4 regions of the Bacillus sp. ABR genome follow, and region 2 is predicted to be linked to each of the others. Evidence: riboswitches for the same ligand, from Rfam matches in the RefSeq annotation. Region 2 holds a riboswitch; each other region holds the start of a gene.
The links. Region 2 has a riboswitch for S-adenosylmethionine ahead of mtnW (2,3-diketo-5-methylthiopentyl-1-phosphate enolase). Riboswitches for the same ligand answer to the same signal wherever they lie in the genome.

Region 1 (3,207 bases), on a different contig from region 2:
AGATAGAAAAGGTCATCATTGTAGAAGGTAAAACAGACAAACAAAAGCTGAAAGAAGTCATAAGTGAACCTGTTACCATCATTTGCACCAATGGCACGATCAGTACATCGAAGCTGGACCAGCTTGTGGACGATTTAGTGGGGAAAGACGTTTACATATTAGCAGACAGTGACGATGCAGGCGACAAACTGCGGAAGCAATTTCGAAAAGAATTCCCTGAAGCACTTCATCTTTTTGTCGACAGAACGTACCGCGAAGTGGCCGCTTCACCGTCAGCCCACATTGCATCTATCCTATTAGCTGCAAACATTGATGTTCATTCGAAATATTTATGAGGGTGGACGTATTATGAAAGAGATTGAAGAACACGAATTCAAAGAGATAGAGGACGATTTATTTCTTTTATACTTATATACACCGTTTTGCGGAACATGCCAGCTGGCAAAGAAAATGCTGGCAGTCGTAGACGCCATGCAGCCGGATGTACCATTTTACGAAAACAATTTAAACTATTCACCAGGCTTTGCAAAAGCATTTGAGATCGAGAGTGTTCCTTGCTTTCTACTGTTTAAAAAAGGAGAATTGGTGCAAAAAGGCTATGCCTTTCACTCAGTTCCATATCTTCATGAAATGATTGAAACCGCTAAATAAAGCGGTTTTTTGTCATATTTCAAGAAATTCATTTGAAAATTTGTCGAGTTATTTATAAAGGACAAGAAGATGTTTGTAGAGAAATGTTATGTATAACCAAATGACAGGGAGGTTATACATGTGGAAAATGTGAAAGCCCATGGTAACACAGGGCAGCGTTTATTATTAAAACCGCTGCTCTCATCATCATCCTTGAAGATTACATTTGAGGCGGAAACTGACTCTTGTACATTGATTGTGGATGAACGTGGTGAAGTGAAGAAACTACCTGCAATTGAGTTATCGGATCTCATCTTTTATGGTGAGAGGAAAGAGATTCTACAATTATTAGATGGAGATATGTCCTTACAGCAGTTAATCAGCAGAGGACAAGTCAAAGTCAAAGGGTCATTCCGTGCGCTCCTTAGACTAGAGGCAGTGCTTTGGCTGACGAACGGTTTTTTTCGAAAAATGATAACGTAGTTGTTTACTTGGAAATTAGCGATTTACAGCGTTGACATATCTCAGATAGCATGATATTCTACGTTAGTAAAAACATGAACATCACATAAAACAACATATTTTCTCTTATTAAGAGAGGTGGAGGGACGTGCCCTATGAAACCCGGCAACCGTCAGCATAGCTGAAATTGGTGCCAATTCACTCAAAGCCGCAGCGCTTTGAAAGATGAGAGAAAGGCGTAATTGACATAAAAGGCCTTTCTGCTTGCGTTGCAGTTAGGTCTTTTTTACTGACCTGACGTCAGGCTAGAGTCATGACAGAAAGAAGAATAAATAACGTATGTGATGGAAACCTATAGATTCAGCAAGAAAGCAGGTGATCAGACTGTGATTCATTTACAGAATGTATCAAAAACGTATCATTCAAAAAGCGGAAATGTTGATGCCGTGAAAGACGTCAACTTGGATATTGATAAAGGTGAAATATTCGGAATTATCGGGTATAGCGGTGCAGGAAAAAGCTCGCTTATTCGCCTATTAAACGGTCTGGAGCTGCCAACAGAAGGAATTGTTGAAGTGGCAGGCAACCGGATCAATGAAGTATCGAATGCGAAACTTCGGAAAGCAAGACAAGAAATCAGCATGATCTTCCAGCACTTTAATTTACTTTGGTCAAGAACGGTGAGACAAAACATTATGTTCCCGCTTGAGATCGCAGGTGTACCGACATCGAAACGGAGAGAGCGTGCGAATGAACTGATTAAATTGGTCGGTTTAGAAGGAAAAGAAAATGCGTATCCTTCTCAGCTTAGCGGCGGGCAAAAACAGCGTGTCGGCATTGCGAGAGCATTAGCGAATGATCCAAAGGTTCTTCTATGTGACGAAGCGACATCTGCGCTAGATCCGCAAACGACCGATTCAATCCTTGAGCTTTTGGCCGATATTAATAAACGACTAGGGCTCACGATTGTGCTCATTACACACGAAATGCACGTCATTCGCAAAATTTGTCATCGCGTCGCAGTCATGGAAAATGGACGTATTGTTGAAGAAGGCGAAGTATTACGCGTCTTCAGACAGCCAAAGGAAGAAATGACGAAGCGATTTGTGAAACAGCTTGCGGAACCAGAGGAAGCGAAAGAAACAATCGAGCACGTCTTAGAACGAGTAAAAGAAGGTCAGGTCGTACGGTTGTCCTTTATTGGAGACTCTGCCGAGCAGCCGCTGATCACTGAAATCATTCGATCCTTCAATGTCGATGTGAATATCCTTCAAGGGAAGATTTCTCAAACGCAGGAAGGCGCGTTTGGAACACTCTTTATCCACATTAATGGAGAAGAGACTGAGGTAGAAAAAGCCATCGCCTATATCCAAAGCAAACAGGTTGAAATCGAGGTGATGACACATGTTTGAGAAATGGTTTCCGAACGTTGATTTAGACGTCATCTGGAGTGCAACAGGTGAAACGGTGTATATGACACTGATTTCATTGGCATTTGCCTTTGCCATTGGTATTATCCTTGGACTATTACTCTTTCTAACGAGTAAAGGCGGTCTTTGGGAAAATAAACCGATTAATGCTGTCATCGGCGCTGTCGTCAACATTTTCAGATCGATTCCTTTTATCATTTTAATTATTCTTTTACTAGGGTTCACGAAATTCTTAATGCATACGATTCTTGGTCCTAATGCAGCACTCCCTGCCCTTGTCATAGGGTCAGCTCCATTCTATGCACGTCTTGTCGAAATTGCACTGCGTGAGGTAGACAAAGGAGTCATTGAAGCAGCACGATCAATGGGAGCGAAAACGTCAACAATCATTTTCAAAGTATTGCTGCCAGAATCATTGCCAGCCCTTATTTCAGGTATTACCGTAACAGCGATTGCTCTAATTGGCTCTACTGCGATTGCAGGTGCAATTGGAGCAGGCGGACTTGGTGACCTCGCCTATGTGGAAGGGTACCAATCTGGTAATACAGATGTCACACTTGTAGCCACTGTGTTTATTCTCATCATCGTCTTTATTATTCAAATAATCGGTGATTTGATTACAAATAAAATTGATAAACGTTAAGGGAGGATTTATTCATGAAGAAATTGATTTTAAGTGCACTAT
Region 2 (3,207 bases):
ATTGTCTTGGCGCGTTACTTGCTGCGCCCCACTTCACAGTGGTATTAACGGTCGGTTGCTGTTGGGGTCAAAAGGCCAAATCCCTCGCCCAACTCTCGATAAGAGAAATCAATATGTAATTGTTTCGTGTATGTTTGCATTTCTTAATTCAAGATATTATCAGAGCTGCGCTTTACATGTCAATCTTTTTTCAAAATTGCTTTACAATTCATAAAACAATCCATTACAGTGATTGTATTGTTACGTAACTTGAATAGAAGGTGAAGAAATGGAATTCCAGCAATCAGATGTGTTGAAACAATTACCGAAACAATTTTTTGCGTCCCTTGTCCAAAAGGTGCAGAAAAAAGTGCAGGAAGGGGCAGATATCATTAATTTGGGGCAGGGAAATCCTGATCAGCCAACTCCTCCGCACATTGTAAAAGCCATGCAGGAAGCGGTAGCAAAACCTGAAAATCATCAATACTCCTCATTCCGTGGAACAGCGAAATTAAAAAAGGCGGCTGCCGCTTTTTATGAAAGAGAATATGGCGTTACGCTTGATCCGAAGACGGAAATTGCGATTTTATTTGGCGGGAAAGCAGGGCTTGTTGAGCTGCCTCAATGCCTCCTGAATCCGGGTGATACGCTTCTCGTCCCTGACCCCGGTTATCCTGATTATTGGTCAGGTGCTGTACTTGCTGGAGCTCATATGGTGACCATGCCACTTCTTGAAAAAAATGATTTTTTACCTGACTACGATTTGCTGCCTGAGGATGATAAGAAAAAGGCAAAATTAATGTACTTAAATTACCCCAACAATCCGACGGGGGCTACGGCAAGCCGTTCATTTTTTGAAGAAACCGTGACATTTGCGAAAGATCACAAGCTTTGTGTTGTTCATGATTTTGCATATGGCGGCATTGGGTTTGATGGGGAAAAGCCGATCAGCTTTCTGCAAGTAGATGGAGCGAAAGAGACGGGAATAGAAATTTACACATTGTCTAAAACGTACAATATGGCAGGGTGGAGAGTAGGATTTGCAGCAGGGAATCCGTCTGTTATTGAAGCGATTGAGCTTTATCAGGATCATTTGTTTGTCTCGTTGTTTAAAGCCACGCAGGATGCAGCAGCGGAAGCCCTATTAAGCGATCAAACGTGCGTACGGGTGCAAAATGACCGATATGAGAAAAGACGGAATGTGTGGATAGCTGCCTGCAAAGAAATTGGCTGGGAAGTCAGTGCTCCAAAGGGATCATTTTTTGCTTGGTTAAAGGTGCCAGAAGGATATACATCTGAAGCCTTTTCTGATTTATTATTAGAAAAAGCGCATGTTGTTGTAGCGCCAGGTAATGGCTTTGGTGCTCACGGTGAAGGGTACGTGAGAGTAGGGCTTCTAACAAGCGAGGAGCGGTTACAAGAAGCTGCTCAGCGCATCGCTGCCTTGAAGCTGTTTGAAAAAAAGCCATTGACAACATAAAAAAATGGTGCGATAATTCAGGCAATATTTAAGAAAATTGAATATTCTTATCAAGAGTAGGCAGAGGGACTAGCCCAATGAAGCCCGGCAACCGACTTCCATGAAGCACGGTGCTAATTCTTGCAGCAAGCGCTGAGAGATAAGATTCGGATGAATAACACGAAATAACCTCTTTAAGGCGCTCAAGAAGCACTTGAAGAGGTTTTTTTATTGAACATATGCATGATGCAATCGAAAGGGGATTCCTAGTGAGTGAATTACTGGCAACATACGTATTAACACATCGAGAGGATGAACAAATAAATCGAAAAGCGGAGCAGATCGCGCTTGGTTTAACAGTTGGATCATGGACGGATTTGCCTCAGCTCAAAAAGGAGCAGCTTCAAAAGCATAAAGGCCGAGTTGAAAAAGTATTAGAAAAGGCTGCTCCAGCCGAAAATGGCCTTTATCAATCAGAGGTGACCATTGCTTATCCTGAGGCAAACTTTTCAGCAGATTTACCAGCTGTTTTCACGACGATTTTTGGAAAGCTTTCACTAGACGGAAAAGTGAAGCTAGTCGATATCCAATTTTCTGAAGAATTTAAAAAAAGCCTGCCAGGACCGGCATTTGGAATTGATGGCATACGAAATAAGGTAAATGTATTTGATCGTCCATTATTGATGAGTATTTTTAAAGGTGTTATCGGCCGTGATATGCAGGATTTAAAAGAGCAGCTCCGTTTACAGGCATTAGGCGAGGTTGACCTCATCAAAGACGATGAAATTTTATTTGAAAGTCCATTAGCTCCTTTTGAAGAGCGAATCAAAGAAGGAAAAGAGATTTTAAAAGAAACCTATGAAGAGACAGGACACCGCACGCTGTATGCTGTCAATTTAACGGGCAGAACCTTTGACCTGAGGGATCGAGCGAGAAAGGCCGCTGAACTTGGAGCAGATGCGCTCTTATTCAATGTCTTTGCTTACGGTCTTGATGTCATGCAAAGCTTAGCTGAGGATCCAGATATTCCACTGCCTATTATGGCGCATCCCGCAGTGAGTGGTGCATTGACATCCTCTCCTGAATATGGATTCTCGCATTCTCTTCTTTTAGGCAAATTAAACCGATATGCTGGCGCTGATTTGAGCCTCTTTCCCTCACCTTATGGATCGGTTGCACTTCCGAAAAAGGATGCCCTTGGAATCTATGAAGCTTGCGTGAAAGAGGATACGGTTCAAAAAACATTCCCTGTCCCGTCAGCAGGCATTCATCCAGGAATGGTTCCAGTATTGATCAAAGATTTTGGAATTGATCATGTGATTAACGCAGGTGGAGGCATTCACGGACATCCGCGGGGAGCCATCGGCGGAGGGAAGGCATTTCGTTCGATCATTGATGCCGTTATACAGGAAGAGTCTATCCAAGATAAGGCGGCTTCCTGCCAAGACTTAAAAGCGGCACTTGATCTTTGGGGAAGGGTAGCAGAATAATGAAAAAACCAATTGTGTGTTGTGATTTTGATGGAACAATTACAAAAAATGATAATATCATCCGCATCATGAAACAGTTTGCACCGAGTGAATGGACGAAACTGAAGGATGGTGTCCTGTCAAAGGAAATTACCATTCAAGAAGGCGTCGGGCAGATGTTTCAATTACTGACAAGTGATCAGAAGGAAGCCATTCAATCATTTATTTTAGAGGATACAGAGATTCGAGAAGGATTTAAGGAATTTGTGGATGAGGTAAAAAAAGCAGACATTCCTTTCT
Region 3 (3,207 bases), on a different contig from region 2:
CACATCTCTTGTGACAAGGACGTGATCTCCCTTTGATAATAGAAGAAAAGCGGTTGAAATAGCAGCCATGCCTGATGCAAAGGCAAGCCCTCTCGTTCCTCCTTCCAGCGCCGCAATCGTATCCTCTAATGCTTGACGTGTAGGAGTTCCCGATCTCGAGTAGTCATATTGGCCAAATTCATCGAAGCTGCTTTGATGAAAGGTGGATGCATGCTGAATCGGTACACTGACTGCACCTGTTGAACGGTCTGTTTTAAACGCATTATGAACGAGTTGTGTTTCGAGTGTCCAATCATGTGTGGTCATTTGGCGTGTACCTCCTCTTTTACTTGTGATAGTGCCTGTTTCAGGTCTGCTTTCAGGTCATCTACATGCTCGATGCCAACAGAGAAACGGAGCAGCTTGTTACATACACCGTTTGCAATGCGAATTTCTTCTGGGATATCCATGTGCGTTTGCGTTGCAGGATACGTAATGAAGCTTTCGACTCCGCCAAGGCTTTCAGCAAAACAAATCGTTTTTAGCTGCTTTAAAAATGGATTGACCCAGTCCTCTTTAGCTACTCGAAATGACAGCATGCCTCCCTTTCCTGGATAAAGCACATCTTGAATTTCTGGCTGTTTCTTTAAAAACTCAGCCAGCTCCTTCGCATTTGCCTCGTGCTGGCGCATTCTAAGAGCCAGTGTTTTCATTCCTCTCATTAAAAGCCATGAGTCAAATGGTGATAGAACCGCTCCAATCGCGTTTTGATGCTGGAACATGTCTTCAGACAGCTGCTCTCCTTTTGTCACGACAAGCCCTGCAAGAACATCATTATGTCCGCCTAAATATTTGGTTGCGCTATGAATGACAATGTCCGCTCCAAGCGTAATCGGCTTTTGCAAGACTGGTGTGTAAAAAGTATTATCGACAATCACCAAAGCGCCATGTTCTTTTGCAATCTTCGCTATTTTTTGAATATCTGCTTCCTGCATCAGTGGATTTGTCGGTGTTTCAATAAAGACCGCTTTTGTGTTTGGCGTGATTTTAGAGCGTAAACAGTCTTCATCTGCAAAATCATCATAAAGAAAACGTAAGCCGTACTTTTTCCATTCGTTTTCAAACAAACGGTATGTACCGCCATATAGGTCTGATGAGACGATGAGTTCATCTCCGCTTTCAAATAGAGCCATGATCGTTTGAATCGCAGCCATTCCCGAACTGAAGGCAAAACCGGCCGTCCCTTCTTCGAGTGAAGCAATTGCATCCTCTACGAGCTGTCTTGTTGGGTTTTTCGTTCGAATATAATCAAATCCTGTAGATTCCCCTATACCTCTATGTCTGTATGCTGTCGAAAGGTAAACGGGAGGACTGACAGTGCCAGTCACCTCTTCGCTACGGTTTCCAATCTGCGCTAATTTCGTTTCCACATGTTCTGTCATTTGACACCATCCTAAGTAAAAATCTGATTTCAAAACAGAAAACCCCTTCTTCATAAGAAGAAGGGGTTTAATCGCTTCCTCTTATCTTCCAAGCAAAAAAGCTGCTTGCTGGATTTAGCACCTTGGTACATCACATGTAGTGATGCATACCGGTTGCTGAGGTTTCAAAGGGCCAGTCCCTCCACCTCTCACGATAAGAATGTGTTGTCTGTCTGTTCTAATTCTTAATACTGTAACCCATTAAATCTCATTTTTCAAGGGGAAATGTCATGATTAATTAAAATTTTCTGTATTTTATAACAGAATCGATGTTATACGGTTTGATTGCATGTTAGCATATAGGAACAACGCTGTTTTTCGTGTTACAATGAATGGAAACGTTTCACTTTATGATGAATTTGGTTAGCTGGAGGAATGGATTATGGTGAAGAAAACAGGAATCATTCAAGAAGAAACCTTACAGTCAAAAGAACTTGGGGCGGACATGACCATTTTGATCTATTTGCCAGTCAATTACTCCCCCCTTTATACATATCATGTCATCATTGCCCAGGATGGTCATGATTATTTCCGCCTAGGCAAAATAGGCAGACAGGCAGAAGAATTGATGCAGAACAAAGAAATGGAACGCTCGATTATCATTGGTGTCCCTTATGAAAATGTTACGGAAAGACGGAACACGTATCATCCAGACGGCACAAAGTTTGAAGCGTATAAACGCTTTTTAGCCAATGAACTGGTTCCTTATATTGATGAACACTATCCAACCTATCAAATTGGATCAGGACGTACGTTTATTGGTGATTCACTTGGTGCGACGATTTCCCTCATGACAGCCATTGATTATCCTTCTTTATTTGGCGGGCTGATTTTGCAGTCCCCTTACGTTGACGAGTCGGTTCTAGAAGCCGTCAAACAGTCGACAGCCCTTTCTCATTATGCGATTATCCATCAAATTGGGCTGGAGGAAACCGCTGTGAAAACAACAGATGGCCAGGTGCTTGATTTTGTTCAGCCGAATGATGATTTAAAGGCCCTTCTTGAACAATCTGGAGCGGATTATTTATTTGAGACATTCGAAGGGGATCATAAATGGACGTTTTGGCAGCCGCTCATTGCGCCTTCGTTAAAAAGAATGCTCCCATATTCGTTAATCAACTGAATTTTGTTATAATAAACAATAATAAATACTTTCTTATTCAGGAGGGAACATGATGAAATACGGAGTTGTTATATTTCCATCAAAAAAATTGCAAGATATTGCGAACTCTTACCGGAAGCGTTATGATCCGAACTATGCACTCATACCGCCTCATTTAACATTAAGAACACCTTTTGAATTAACCGATCTAGAAGCGGCTGAGGTCGTCTCAACGTTAAGAGATTATGCAAAAAATGCTTCTCCTATTACGTTACGTATTAAAAAATTCAGTTCATTCGCTCCTGTAAACAACGTCATTTATATGAAAGTAGAACCGAACGAGGACATCATGGCGCTCAATGAAAGATTGTACGCAGAGCCACTGGCTGGTACACCTGAATATGCCTTTGTTCCGCATGTCACAGTGGCTCAAAAACTATCAGATGATGAGCATTCAGACGTACTTGGCACATTAAAGCTGAGAAAGATTGACCATGAAGAAACAGTGGATCGCTTCCACCTTTTATATCAATTAGAAAACGGATCTTGGACCGTCTATGAAACATTTATTTTAGGAGAAGAGGGTTAAAGACATTTGAAAACAGTCATCGCAACAGAACAAACACAACGAGAAGATGCATATTA
Region 4 (3,207 bases), on a different contig from region 2:
CAGATGCAAAAATTGGCTGTATGATTGCAGCGATGACCACATACCCGTACAGCTCAAGACCAGAGGATATGTTTGCTGCAATTGAGCAAGACCGTAAAACATTGTTCTTCTCAGATGTACAGGCAAGAGGCTATTACCCAGGTTACATGAAACGTTATTTCCTTGAAAATGACATCAACATTGAGTTCCAAGACGGGGACGAAGACATTTTAAGAAACCATACAGTTGACTATATTGGCTTCAGTTATTATATGAGTTTTGTGACGAGTACAGATCCAAAGGTTCTTGAACAAGTTACTGGCGGTAACCTATTTGAAGGTGTGAAAAACCCTTATCTAGAAGCAAGTGATTGGGGCTGGCAAATTGATCCGAAAGGACTTCGTACAACACTGAATCAGCTGTATGACCGCTACCAAAAGCCTTTGTTTATCGTAGAAAATGGATTGGGTGCTGTCGATCAAGTAGAAGAAGACGGATCAATTCAAGACGATTACCGAATTGATTACCTCAGAAGCCATTTGCTAGAGGCGAGAGAAGCCATCGCAGACGGAGTAGACCTGATCGGTTATACAAGCTGGGGCCCAATTGACCTAGTCAGCGCATCAACGGCTGAAATGAAAAAACGCTACGGCTTCATTTATGTCGACCGTGATAACGAAGGAAACGGTACATTAGATAGAAAGAAAAAGAAAAGCTTCGATTGGTATAAACAAGTGATTGCGACTAATGGTGAACATTTGGATGCATAAAAGAAAAAGACAAACCGCTCATACTGCGGTTTGTCTTTTTTGTCCTTTGAGGGACTACGAAGTCCACACTTGATCAGCAATCTCAATCACATGACGCAGCTTTTCCCATTGCTGCTCTTCTGTTAACAGGTTGCCTTCCTCTGTTGAGGCGAATCCGCATTGTGGACTCAAACAAATTTGGTTAATGTCCACATATTGAGCCGCTTCCTCAATGCGTTTTTTAATCTGTTCAACTGGCTCAAGCTCACCGTATTTTGAAGTGACAAGGCCTAGTACGATTTGAAGGTTTGGGTTCTTCACATATCGAAGGGGCTCAAATCCGCCAGAACGATCGTCGTCGAATTCTAAAAAGAGACCATCAAGATCTAAGCCGGCGAAAATTGTTTCTGCCGCTGCTTCGTAACCACCTTCAGCTGCCCAAGTTGATTTAAAGTTACCGCGGCAAATGTGCATAGTAATCACCAAATCCTCTGGGCGATCAGCAACGGCTTCATTGATTGTCTTCGCAAACGACTCGCGAAGTTCATCTTCTTCACGGCCAAAGGCTTTGATTTGCTCGTGACCTTTTTCAGAAAAGAACACGGCCCATGCCGTATCATCCAGCTGCAAGTAGCGGCAGCCTGCATCATAAAAAGCACGGATGGCTTTCTTATACGCCTGTGCCACATCATGGTGGAATTCCTCTAAGCTGTCATACACTCCTTCTTCAAGCTTTCCACGGAAAAATAGCATATTCGGACTTGGAATCGTCATTTTAGCCGTATGATCACCAGCGATGCTGTGCAGGAAACGATAATCCTCCAGCATTGGATGATCTGTAAAATCGATCTTGCCTGTTACCTTGATACCTCTAGCTTTTGTCGTTGTGTTATGAAATTGAATGCCTTGATCTGCTTCAAATCCTTCAACCCCATCGAGTCCTTCCAGAAAGTCAAAATGCCACCATGCACGTCTGAACTCACCATCTGTGACAACCTCTAACCCAATTTCTTTTTGCTTCTCTACAATACGTGTAATTTCTTCGTTTTCAATTTGTCGGAGCTGCTCTGCTGTCAGCGTACCATCTGCTTTTTGCTTGCGTGCTTCCTTGATGCGCTCTGAACGAAGTAAACTTCCTACTTGATCTGCGCGGAATGGCGGTTTCGTTGTTTTCTTTCCAATGGTTTGTACTTGTGTCATGCTGAATCCCTTCTTTCTTCAGGTTAAAAAAACAAATAAAAAAGCTCTTCCTTGGATAAGGAAGAGCATCATATACTGTGAGAACTCTGCCTTATCTTCAAACAAGCATCTGCTTGCTTAAGGAATTAGCACCATTCTGTTCCTAGGAACAGCGGTTGCCGGGTTTCACAGGGCCAGTCCCTCCACCACTCTTAATAAGGTTACCTTTTGATTCAATTTTCTTAATAAACACAATTATTCAACCTTTTCGAGGAAAAGTCAATGGTTTTTACAATTTAATTTCCTACATGAACAAATCAGCAACAAGAACACCAGCAAGTCCGACAAGTGAAAGCACGGTGACCATCAATGTCCACGTTTTAAAGGTTTGAGCCATTGATAGGTTAAAGTATTCTTTATAAATCCAGAAACCCGCATCATTCACATGAGAGAACGTGATACTGCCGGCACCTGTTGCGATCACCATTAATTCAGGGCTGACACCCGTCAGGCCAATCAGTGGTGCAGAAATGCCAGCCGCCGTGAGACCGGCGACAGTCGCTGATCCTAAAGAGACACGAAGGACAGCAGCAATGAGCCAAGTCAGAAGCAGGGGAGAAAGTGTGCTTCCTTGCATAATCCCTGCAATATATTGATCGACGCCGCTATCAATGAGCACCTGTTTAAAGGCGCCTCCGCCCGCAATAATTAATAAAATCATAGCAATGGAGCCGATAGAATCCGTGATGGACTTCATCACGTCCTGCATGCTCTTTCCTCTTCCAAGCCCAAACGTGTAGATGGCAAGCAGCACTGAGATTAATAGTGCAATCGCCGGTTCGCCTAAAAACTCAGCGGTAGGCAGCAATGGGGAGGAAGGGAAGAAAATTTCTAGAAATGCTCTGAAAGTCATAAGCAATACAGGCAAAACAGCGGTGAAAATGCTAATGCCGAAGCTAGGCATTTCTTCTTCTGTGAATTCCTTTGGATTAAATAAGTTCTTTGGGATATGTGCGTGCAACTGGTCTTTTTTAAATAGTTTTGTAAACAGAAGTCCACCTACTAAAACAGCAGGAATCGCTAAAATAATCCCAACCAATAAGGTTTGTCCCATGTTTGCTTGAAAGACATTCGCAATGGCAGTCGGCCCTGGGTGAGGAGGGAGGAAGCCATGTGTGGTGATGAGAGCAGCGACAAGCGGCATGCCCACATACAGCACAGGAAGTCTTGCAGCCTGAGCGATCGTAAAGACTAATGGAATTAAAATAATGAATCCGGTTTCATAAAATAGAGCAATTCC

Region 1: linked by a shared signal. The riboswitch ahead of OIT90_RS03950 (methionine ABC transporter ATP-binding protein) and the one ahead of mtnW (2,3-diketo-5-methylthiopentyl-1-phosphate enolase) in region 2 are both predicted to bind S-adenosylmethionine.
Region 3: linked by a shared signal. The riboswitch ahead of OIT90_RS15545 (methionine biosynthesis PLP-dependent protein) and the one ahead of mtnW (2,3-diketo-5-methylthiopentyl-1-phosphate enolase) in region 2 are both predicted to bind S-adenosylmethionine.
Region 4: linked by a shared signal. The riboswitch ahead of OIT90_RS00925 (5-methyltetrahydropteroyltriglutamate--homocysteine S-methyltransferase) and the one ahead of mtnW (2,3-diketo-5-methylthiopentyl-1-phosphate enolase) in region 2 are both predicted to bind S-adenosylmethionine.

Annotation. Positions count from the first base shown of each region.
Region 1 is NZ_JAOYSL010000001.1:795,231-798,437, forward strand. It holds gene OIT90_RS03935 (toprim domain-containing protein) at 1-335, shown strand, start outside; gene OIT90_RS03940 (thioredoxin family protein) at 349-651, shown strand; gene OIT90_RS03945 (SCP2 sterol-binding domain-containing protein) at 772-1,113, shown strand; SAM riboswitch class I at 1,216-1,324, shown strand; gene OIT90_RS03950 (methionine ABC transporter ATP-binding protein) at 1,479-2,504, shown strand; gene OIT90_RS03955 (methionine ABC transporter permease) at 2,497-3,165, shown strand; gene metQ (methionine ABC transporter substrate-binding lipoprotein MetQ) at 3,180-3,207, shown strand, end outside.
Region 2 is NZ_JAOYSL010000003.1:567,396-570,602, reverse strand. It holds SAM riboswitch class I at 1-104, opposite strand, end outside; gene OIT90_RS12975 (pyridoxal phosphate-dependent aminotransferase) at 269-1,459, shown strand; SAM riboswitch class I at 1,504-1,605, shown strand; gene mtnW (2,3-diketo-5-methylthiopentyl-1-phosphate enolase) at 1,708-2,928, shown strand; gene OIT90_RS12965 (2-hydroxy-3-keto-5-methylthiopentenyl-1-phosphate phosphatase) at 2,928-3,207, shown strand, end outside.
Region 3 is NZ_JAOYSL010000005.1:25,473-28,679, forward strand. It holds gene metC (cystathionine beta-lyase) at 1-306, opposite strand, end outside; gene OIT90_RS15545 (methionine biosynthesis PLP-dependent protein) at 303-1,421, opposite strand; SAM riboswitch class I at 1,500-1,621, opposite strand; gene OIT90_RS15550 (alpha/beta hydrolase) at 1,843-2,583, shown strand; gene OIT90_RS15555 (YjcG family protein) at 2,636-3,151, shown strand; gene OIT90_RS15560 (GNAT family N-acetyltransferase) at 3,158-3,207, shown strand, end outside.
Region 4 is NZ_JAOYSL010000001.1:200,868-204,074, forward strand. It holds gene OIT90_RS00920 (glycoside hydrolase family 1 protein) at 1-749, shown strand, start outside; gene OIT90_RS00925 (5-methyltetrahydropteroyltriglutamate--homocysteine S-methyltransferase) at 804-1,928, opposite strand; SAM riboswitch class I at 2,017-2,129, opposite strand; gene OIT90_RS00930 (gluconate:H+ symporter) at 2,212-3,207, opposite strand, start outside.